Regions from separate parts of the Viridibacillus sp. FSL R5-0888 genome, predicted to be linked through region 3. Evidence: predicted binding sites of a transcription regulator. Region 3 holds the regulator's gene; each other region holds the start of a gene.
What was found. Region 3 encodes LexA, which represses DNA repair genes until DNA is damaged. Its sites were predicted from a motif close to CGAACATATGTTCG; they were not measured.
Positions count from the first base shown of each region.

Region 1 (2,209 bases), 1.2 Mb from region 3:
AATATCGTGATCTTTATCTAGTTCTGTATCAAAGGGCGTAAAATTAAGCTTTGTTACTTTTTCAGCTGCTTTCGCTTCATTATTTAGAGAAAACGTAAATATACATAATAACCCTAAAAATGATATTAGAATAACTTTATTAAAAAATTTCAAATAATATCTCCTCCAGTTCACTTTGAAAATTATAACATTTAATAAGTAGATTTACTTATAAATTATCAATTTTTTATCATTTTATTAAAAATTTCAGAAATCTAAACATTTGTTATGGAGAGTAGTATTTTAGAAGGAAACTTGTAATGCTTAAGTTTGAGGACTAATTAAGATGCAGTTTAATAAATATCAGTCATAAAATGATAAAATACTAGTAAGTGTATATTTATATAGGAGGGTTGTTTTGGGGACTGTATTCATCTTTATATGTATTATTCTAGTGGCTTCTATTTTACAATCAAGCACTGGTTTTGGTTTTTCTATAATGGCGACACCGTTCTTGTTAATGTTATTTCAACCGCAAGAAGCTATACAAATTAATATTATTTTATCTTTAATTATCTCTGTAGCGTTAATTTTGAAAATACGTCATGACATTGATATGTTTCTATTAAAAAGAATTATTTTAGGAAGTATAGTTGGTGTACCAATAGGTATATTCATCTTTATGTCGATGAATATACATGCTTTAAAATTAGGGGTTAGCATACTCCTTTTACTATTGACTTTATTATTGATATGCAATTTCAAAGTGAAAGCAACACCAATTAGGGATTACATAGTAGGGGGTATTTCAGGAGTTTTGACTACAAGTATAGGTATGCCTGGGCCGCCATTATTGCTTTACTTTACAGGAACAGATACTGAAAAAGGAAAGCTAAGAGCAACGACATTAGCCTTTTATCTCTTTATATATTTTATCAGTCTAATAACTCAAATCATCTTTACTGGAACTAGCAAACACATATGGCAATCAAGTCTATATGCGATTCCCATCGTATTTATCGGTTTGTTTATAGGGCAAATTATTTTCAAATGGATAAACCAACGGGTCTTTAGAATATTTACTTATATTCTTTTGATATGTACAGGACTTTTTCTATTAATTGAAAGTTTAAGTTCTTTAGTATAGTAAACTCTATTCCGAACGTTTCAAAAGTCATCTCACTTTTGAAACGTTTTTCAAGTTCTCCAATAGCCAGCCGAACAAATTTTCGGTATGATACGAGTAAGGATATAAATAGAGGTGTTAGTATGGGACTTACAGTGATTTTAGCTGAAAAACCATCGCAGGCGAAAGCTTATGCAGATGCTTTTCAAGTAGCAAAGAAAACAAAACATTACATAGAACTTGCCCCAAATCAGACGTTTCCAGAAGGAGCGACGATTACTTGGGGGATAGGGCATTTAGTTGAATTAAAACAACCCGCAGATTACAAGCCAGAATGGAAGCGCTGGTCTCTGGCACAATTGCCAATGATACCGGATAACTACGAATTCCGAGTGGCGAAAGGCAAGTGGGATCAGTTTCAAGAGGTAAAGCGGTTGTTTAAAGAAGCACATGTGCTTATTAACGCATGCGATGTGGACAGAGAAGGATCTAATATTTTTTATTCTATCTATCGTCAAACAGGTGTGCGTCAGAAGCCAGTTCAGCGACTTTGGATAAATTCACTTGAGGTAGATGAGATACGCAAAGGGTTCGCCAATTTGCGAAATAATGATAAGGATCTACTGTTGTATCATGAAGCGCAGGCACGTCAAATCAGTGATTGGCTCGTTGGGATGAATGCAAGCCGCTTATACACGATGCTGCTGAAGGCAAAGGGTCTAAATGAAACGATGTCGATTGGTCGTGTGCAATCGCCAACAGTTTATATGATTTATCAAAGACAACAAGAAATCGAACATTTTAAACCGACTAATTTCTATGAACTAACTGCTGAATTTTTAGCTGAAAAAGGGCCGTATAAAGGGAAAGCGGCTATTAAGAAGGATAAGCGAGAGGAAGTCGAGCAAATACTGCATCAAGCTTGTATTGCTGAAGGTGAAATTCTGCCGGGTGTGATTCAAGATGTTAAAAAAGCGCGAAAGCACATTAAACCTCCGAAGTTACATGCTCTTTCTACATTACAAGCTAAAGCCAATAAAATATGGAAATACAGTCCAGCAAAAGTGTTGGATGTTGTACAAGGTTTGTATGAGAAAAAGCTAG
Region 1 covers NZ_JBBPAU010000001.1:1,990,517-1,992,725, forward strand. Annotated here, with positions in the region: gene MKY02_RS09915 (Ig-like domain-containing protein) at 1-153, opposite strand, end outside; gene MKY02_RS09920 (sulfite exporter TauE/SafE family protein) at 398-1,126, shown strand; gene MKY02_RS09925 (type IA DNA topoisomerase) at 1,249-2,209, shown strand, end outside.
Region 1: the regulator LexA is predicted to act here: its motif matches at 1,198-1,211, upstream of MKY02_RS09925 (type IA DNA topoisomerase).

Region 2 (2,209 bases), 740 kb from region 3:
AAGGGGAGATTTGAAAATGAAAAAGTTTTTACTAGCAGCGTTATTATTCGTATTAGCAACAGTTTTAGTTGCATGTGGTAACAAAGATGAAAGCAAACCAAAAGATTCAAAAGACATTAAAATTGGCGCAACTGCAGGGCCGTATAGTGACATGTTAAATAAAGCAATCATCCCGCAATTAGAGAAAAAAGGGTATAAAGTAAAAACAGTTGAATTCAGTGACTACGTACAACCAAACAAAGCATTAGATTCTGGTGATATTGATGCAAACCTTTTCCAACATTCAATTTATCTTGAAAACTTTAATGAACAAAATAAAATGAAATTAACTGGTCTAATTAACGTACCAACTGCACCAATGGGCTTCTTTGCAAAAGATTTTAAATCAATTGATGGTATTAAAGACGGCGCAAAAGTAGCAATTGCTAATGATCCATCAAATGCGGCACGTACATTATTAGCGTTACAAGAACAAGGTCTTATCAAAATTGACCCGAACATCGAAGAACTAAAAGCATCTGAAAAAGACGTTGTTGAAAATCCTAAAAACTTAGTGTTCCAACCAATAGAAGCGGCGGGGCTGCCTCGTGCAATCGATAGCGCTGACCTTGTTGGTGTCCCAGGAAACTTTGCACTTGCGGCGGGACTGAATCTACAAGATGCACTCTTCTTAGAAAACATGCCTGATAAATTCCGTAATGTTATTGCGGTTAAGGAAGAAAACAAAGATTCACAACTAGCAAAAGATATACTAGAAATCGTTAAATCGGAAGAATTTGAAAAAATCATCGATGAAGAATTTAAAGGTTTCGGCAAACCTGACTGGATGAAGTAAATGTTGAAGCGGTCCGCCTAGACTCGACAAGCGCTGGAACCTTCGAATTGAAAACGTACTTTCAGTTTTCAACCGAGAAGGTGGAAGTGACCTCGAGAGTCTGACCGCTGAAGCTGGATATCTCGAGTAAATGTTGAAGCGGTCCGCCTAGACTCGACAAGCGCTGGAACCTTCGAATTGAAAACGTACTTTCAGTTTTCAACCGAGAAGGTGGAAGTGACCTCGAGAGTCTGACCGCTGAAGCTGGATATCTCGAGTAAATGCTGAAGCGGTCCCCTAGACTCGACAAGCGCTGGAACCTTCGAATTGAAAACGTACTTTCAGTTTTCAACCGAGAAGGTGGAAGTGATCTCGAGAGTCTGACTGCTGAAGCTGGATATCTCGAGTAAATGTTTCGAGCATTTTTCTAAAGAGACTACTGCACACTTTTAAGTGTGCAGTAGTCTCTTTTTATTATGAAGTCCTCCTGGTAAAACTTATACTCACTACTCATTCACAATACCTGATATTCCCACTTGCCATCTCACTCATCTCAATTTAAAATAAGAACAAACGTTCTCTATTGGAGGATAGGTGTATGTACGAAAACATGCCAAGGCGATCAATTATGTGTATCGATATGCGTTGCTTCTATGCGAGTTGTATTGCAACATTGGAGCATTTAGATGTGATGAAAACGCCGATTGCGGTAGTTGGTAACTTCAATCAAAAGGGAAGTATCGTGCTAGCGGCATCGCCGATGATGAAAAAACGTTTCCAAGTAAAAACGGGCACACGCCTCTATGAAATTCCGAAGCATCCGGATATTCGCCTATTTGAACCTAAAATGGACTTCTTCATCCGCGTTTCAATGGAAATTACACGCTTACTCAACAGTTATGTCCCAAAGGAAGCTATCCATATTTATAGTGTTGACGAAAGTTTCGTTGATTTAACAGGAACAGAAAAATTATGGGGACCAGTTGAACAAACCGCGAAGAAGATACAACGAGATATTTACAATCAGTTTGGAATTCCAAGTGCCGTCGGCATGGGGCCTAATATGTTGTTATCAAAGCTAGCGCTTGATTTAGAAGCGAAAAAAACGGGCTTTGCTAAATGGGTATATGAAGATGTGGAAGAAAAGTTATGGCCTACATCACCACTCTCTAAGATGTGGGGTATTGGGTGTCGGACAGAACGCACGCTTAATCATATGGGGATTTTTTCAGTAGGAGATTTAGCGAAAGCAGATTTAAAAACACTAGAAGCTCGTTTTGGTATTATGGGTAATCAGCTTTATCATCATGCGTGGGGAATTGATCTTTCTGAGCTCGGTTCACCGATAATTGAAGGGCAAATCAGTTATGGTAAAGGACAAATTTTAATGCGCGA
Region 2 covers NZ_JBBPAU010000001.1:3,942,722-3,944,930, reverse strand. Annotated here, with positions in the region: gene MKY02_RS19530 (methionine ABC transporter permease) at 1-1, shown strand, start outside; gene MKY02_RS19525 (MetQ/NlpA family ABC transporter substrate-binding protein) at 17-835, shown strand; gene MKY02_RS19520 (Y-family DNA polymerase) at 1,413-2,209, shown strand, end outside.
Region 2: the regulator LexA is predicted to act here: its motif matches at 1,381-1,394, upstream of MKY02_RS19520 (Y-family DNA polymerase).

Region 3 (2,209 bases):
TCAAGTAAACCTTCCCGATCAATATCATATCCGCTATGTCGATCTGAAAAGACTTGTGCAACTTCATATCCTTTACTCGTTGCAAATTCCCTTAACTCAATCTCTTGCCTTTCAAGCGAAGTATCTTGTGTATCTTTTTCGGTACTTACACGGCAATAGAGTATTGCTATTTTTTGTTTCATTTTTTATCACTCGCCACTTCTACTCCTATATTTGGAACTTTTATATTATCATGTTCCGGAACTATTAGAGTATGCCCCGCATAAATAGTATCGTCAATTAAATTATTTTCATTTTTAACCTTAGCTATCCATTCATGATCAGCCATTTTACCTTTATATCTATCTGCAAGAGAAATTAAAGTATCTCCATCATGAACTTTAATTTCTTTATATGATGTATTCCCACTATTTGCAACCACTAAAACTGTTGTAAACATTACGCAAAATCCAAAAAGCAATGTAATGTATTGATTTTTTTTGAACCAACTCACACTTATTCTCCCCTTTTTTCGAATACCTGTTCGGAATGTATGTTCTCAATATAAACCGAACGTTTGTTTTTGTCAACGGTTTTTTCGAACTTATGTTTGCATTGTTTGTTCGCTAATGCTATACTATTAATAACTTTTACATAGTATGAGATAAAGAGGTGATTGGATTGAAAAAAGTATCGAAAAGACAAGAAGATATATTGTCTTTCATCAAAGAGGAAGTTCGCACTAAAGGATACCCACCTTCCGTCCGTGAGATTGGTGAAGCAGTTGGTCTTGCATCAAGTTCTACAGTCCACGGACATCTTGCTAGACTTGAGAGCAAAGGACTGATTCGACGAGATCCAACGAAACCTCGTGCAATCGAAATTTTAGATCAACAAGATTCTACAATCGCAAAACAAGGTGTTGTACATGTACCACTAGTTGGTAAAGTTACTGCAGGCCTTCCTATTACTGCAATTGAGAATATCGAAGAATACTTCCCTATCCCAGATTCTTATGGAACAACTGAAGATCAAATTTTCATGCTTGAAATTATGGGTGAATCTATGATCGAAGCTGGTATATTAGATGGAGACTATGTAATCGTGAAACAACAAGCAACCGCGAGTAATGGCGAAATTGTTGTAGCGATGACAGAGGACAATGAAGCAACTGTAAAACGATTTTTTAAAGAGGAATCTTATTTCCGCTTACAGCCAGAAAACTCTTCTATGGAACCAATTATTGTAGATCGAGTTTCCATTTTAGGAAAAGTAGTTGGTTTGTATCGTAACGTTTTATAAATGACAATAATATCAGATTGCAATAATCAATGAATTTTTTGATTCTTGCAATCTTTTTTTATATACATAAACATAATATATTATTTGTATAATCGCACATTCCATCTAACGAAATACCTTTATTTCACATTCCATCTTAGCTAAGTATAAGTTTGGAATTTATCTTCTTGGGTCGGTCGGTCTGTTTTTTTATTCTTTTAGGTTAAAGGTTAAGTGAGAGGAAGAATGGTAGGTGCGGTTTAAAGATGCCCCCTATTATCCCCTCATAAATGCAGGCTTCGGATGACAACGTATTACAAAAAAGTATCCAATAAGTTCTAAAACTTTATTTTTAGCTCGATTTATAATGTGGTGGAACCGTGCTTACAGGACCAATGCCATTCTCTACGAATTTCTTCGACTTCGATGGTCGGCTGCATCTTGTACGTAGTTCCATGTCATCTCACCACAGTAACCGTTTTGTTGATTGATTATTGATTGATCTCGTACTTTTGCCAGAAGGCTTATTACATTTTAAATTCCAATTAATTTGAATACTATACAATCTAATTAATAGTACAAATATTCGTATAAAGTTATAATTGACGTATCTTAAAAATCAAAGGAGTTTTGTCTTATGAGTCAAAGAGTTCCCTATTATACTGTTGCACCTGATGGTTTGAAAATCATGATGGATATGGAGAAGTACACCAAAAAGTCTACTATTAATCGAACTACTAGAGAACTTATCAAAATTAGAGTTTCACAAATTAACGGTTGTGCTTTTTGTATAGATACTCATACTTCCGATGCTCGTAAGATGGGTGAAACGGAACAACGAATTTATTGTTTAAATGCTTGGAATGAATGTACTTTTTATACACTTGAAGAAAAAGTTGCTCTAGAACTATCTGAACATATTACTTTAATCCCTACTAAAAGAGTTCCT
Region 3 covers NZ_JBBPAU010000001.1:3,200,353-3,202,561, forward strand. Annotated here, with positions in the region: gene MKY02_RS16005 (YneB family resolvase-like protein) at 1-182, opposite strand, end outside; gene yneA (cell division suppressor protein YneA) at 179-493, opposite strand; gene lexA (transcriptional repressor LexA) at 661-1,281, shown strand; gene MKY02_RS16020 (carboxymuconolactone decarboxylase family protein) at 1,898-2,209, shown strand, end outside.

Region 4 (2,209 bases), 1.7 Mb from region 3:
TGGCATCGTAACTGCAGCACCTTTCCAAGCGAAAGTAGAAGCTGTTATCTATGGTAAAACAGCTCACGCTGGTGTTGCACCTGAGAAAGGAATTTCAGCTATTACAGTTGCAGCAAAATCAATTGCAGCGATGAAATTAGGTCGTTTAGATGCTGAAACAACAGCAAACATTGGTCGCTTTGAAGGTGGACAAGCAACGAATATCGTTTGTGATGAAGTGCATATTTTAGCTGAAGCCCGTTCAATTAATGAAGCGAAATTAGAGGCACAAACTGTCCATATGAAAGAAGTTTTCGAACAAACTGCTGAAAAAATGGGTGGTAAAGCCGAAGTAACTATTAAGCGCATGTACCCAGGTTTTCGTTTCACTGAGGAAGATTTAGTTGTGAAAGTGGCTCAAGAAGCAGTTCGTAAAATTGGTCGTACACCAGAAATTTTGACAAGTGGTGGGGGTAGTGATGCAAATGTGATCGCTGGATTTGGCATTCCTACAGTCAATCTTGCTGTCGGTTATGAAGACATCCACACGACAAAAGAACGTATCCCAGTTGAAGAATTAGAAAAACTTGCGGACTTATTAGTGGAAATTGTAAAATGCGCAGCTGAAGTTAAATAACACATATTACAAGAAGAGGTAGAAGCCAATGTCTAGTAGTAAAGTAGTCGTTTTCCGTTGTGGTCAAGAAGAATATGCGGTTCCTATCGATCACGTCGTATCGATCGAGAAAATGGAACATGTTAATCCCATTCCACACTTACCAAGCTATGTAACGGGTTTAATGAGAATGCGCGGAGAACTAATGCCGATATTAGATTTCGAGCAAATCTTATACAGAGGTCAAGCAACGGGAGATCAAGTGCGAATAGTTGTTTTACAAACAGGTGATTTCCTATTTGGTCTACTCGTTGTCGAAGCAAAAGAAATTCTCGATATTCCAGCTGAACATTTGCAACAAATAGGTCTAGTGAATTATTCCAAAACAAAATATTTCACAGCAGTTGCCAATCTAGAAGAACGAATAATTACAATCGTTTCGCCTACAGTACTGGTTGACTCGCTTGAAGGTATTAAAGAACTCAAAGCCTATATGCAAAAATTAAAAGAAGACGAAAGAGCAGCAAAAGCCTAGTTCGTTAGTAAATAAGGTATCCTTAGTCAAAGACTGAGGATGCTTTTTTATGTGGTTTTAAAGTCTTGTGATCGAATTAGAAATTAACTTAGGATTGCGGCGAAGGGGCAGTACCATTAAATGAAATGGCGTGAAGCTATTAATATGCGAAAAGGAAGAAGTTAGAAGGTATCACTAGATCTTATAAGAACAAAAATACCAACATCTGTTCGTTATTTTTGCTATAATATTCATAATAAAAGAAGCAGGAGAGATGTGTGATGGCAGAGCTGAAACAAAAAGGGAGAATAATTTTTCATATCGATATGAACTGTTTCTATGCCTCTGTAGAGCAATCACATGATCCAACACTTAAAGGTAAAGCAATAGCCATTGCGGGTAACCCGAAGGAGCGACGTGGCATTCTCGTCACTTGTTCGTATGAAGCGCGTGCAAAAGGGGTTTATACGACGATGGCTGTGTGGGAAGCAAAGCGAAAATGTCCTGAGCTCATTTTGTTGCCACCGAATTTTGAACGCTATCGTATTGCTTCAAAAGCGATATTTGACATACTTCGAACATATACCGAACTTGTAGAGCCCGTATCAATCGATGAAGGTTATATTGATGTTACGGAACTTGTAAATGGAAGAGAAGCGATAGAGCTCGCAGAAAGCATTCAAAAACGGATTTTAAATGAACTGGATTTGCCATCATCTATTGGAATTGCACCCAATAAGTTTTTAGCTAAAACAGCTTCTGACATGAAAAAGCCTATGGGTATTACCGTTTTAAGAAAACGTGAACTATCAAATATTTTATGGTCATTACCAGTTATTGAAATGCATGGCGTGGGTGAGAGTACAGCAAAAAAACTAAACGAACTAAAAATCAACACAATTGGTGATCTAGCACAAGCCTCTGAAGCCTTTTTAAAAAGTAACTTAGGAAAAAATGGTGCAAGGTTAAAAGACAGAGCAAATGGTATTGATAACAGGGAAGTCGATCCAAATTCGATTTATGATACCAAGAGCGTAGGTAATTCTACAACTTTGCCAATCGATTTAGTCGAATGGGATGAAGTTCGTAAAACAATCGAT
Region 4 covers NZ_JBBPAU010000001.1:1,462,580-1,464,788, forward strand. Annotated here, with positions in the region: gene MKY02_RS07225 (M20/M25/M40 family metallo-hydrolase) at 1-616, shown strand, start outside; gene MKY02_RS07230 (chemotaxis protein CheW) at 645-1,130, shown strand; gene MKY02_RS07235 (DNA polymerase IV) at 1,391-2,209, shown strand, end outside.
Region 4: the regulator LexA is predicted to act here: its motif matches at 1,329-1,342, upstream of MKY02_RS07235 (DNA polymerase IV).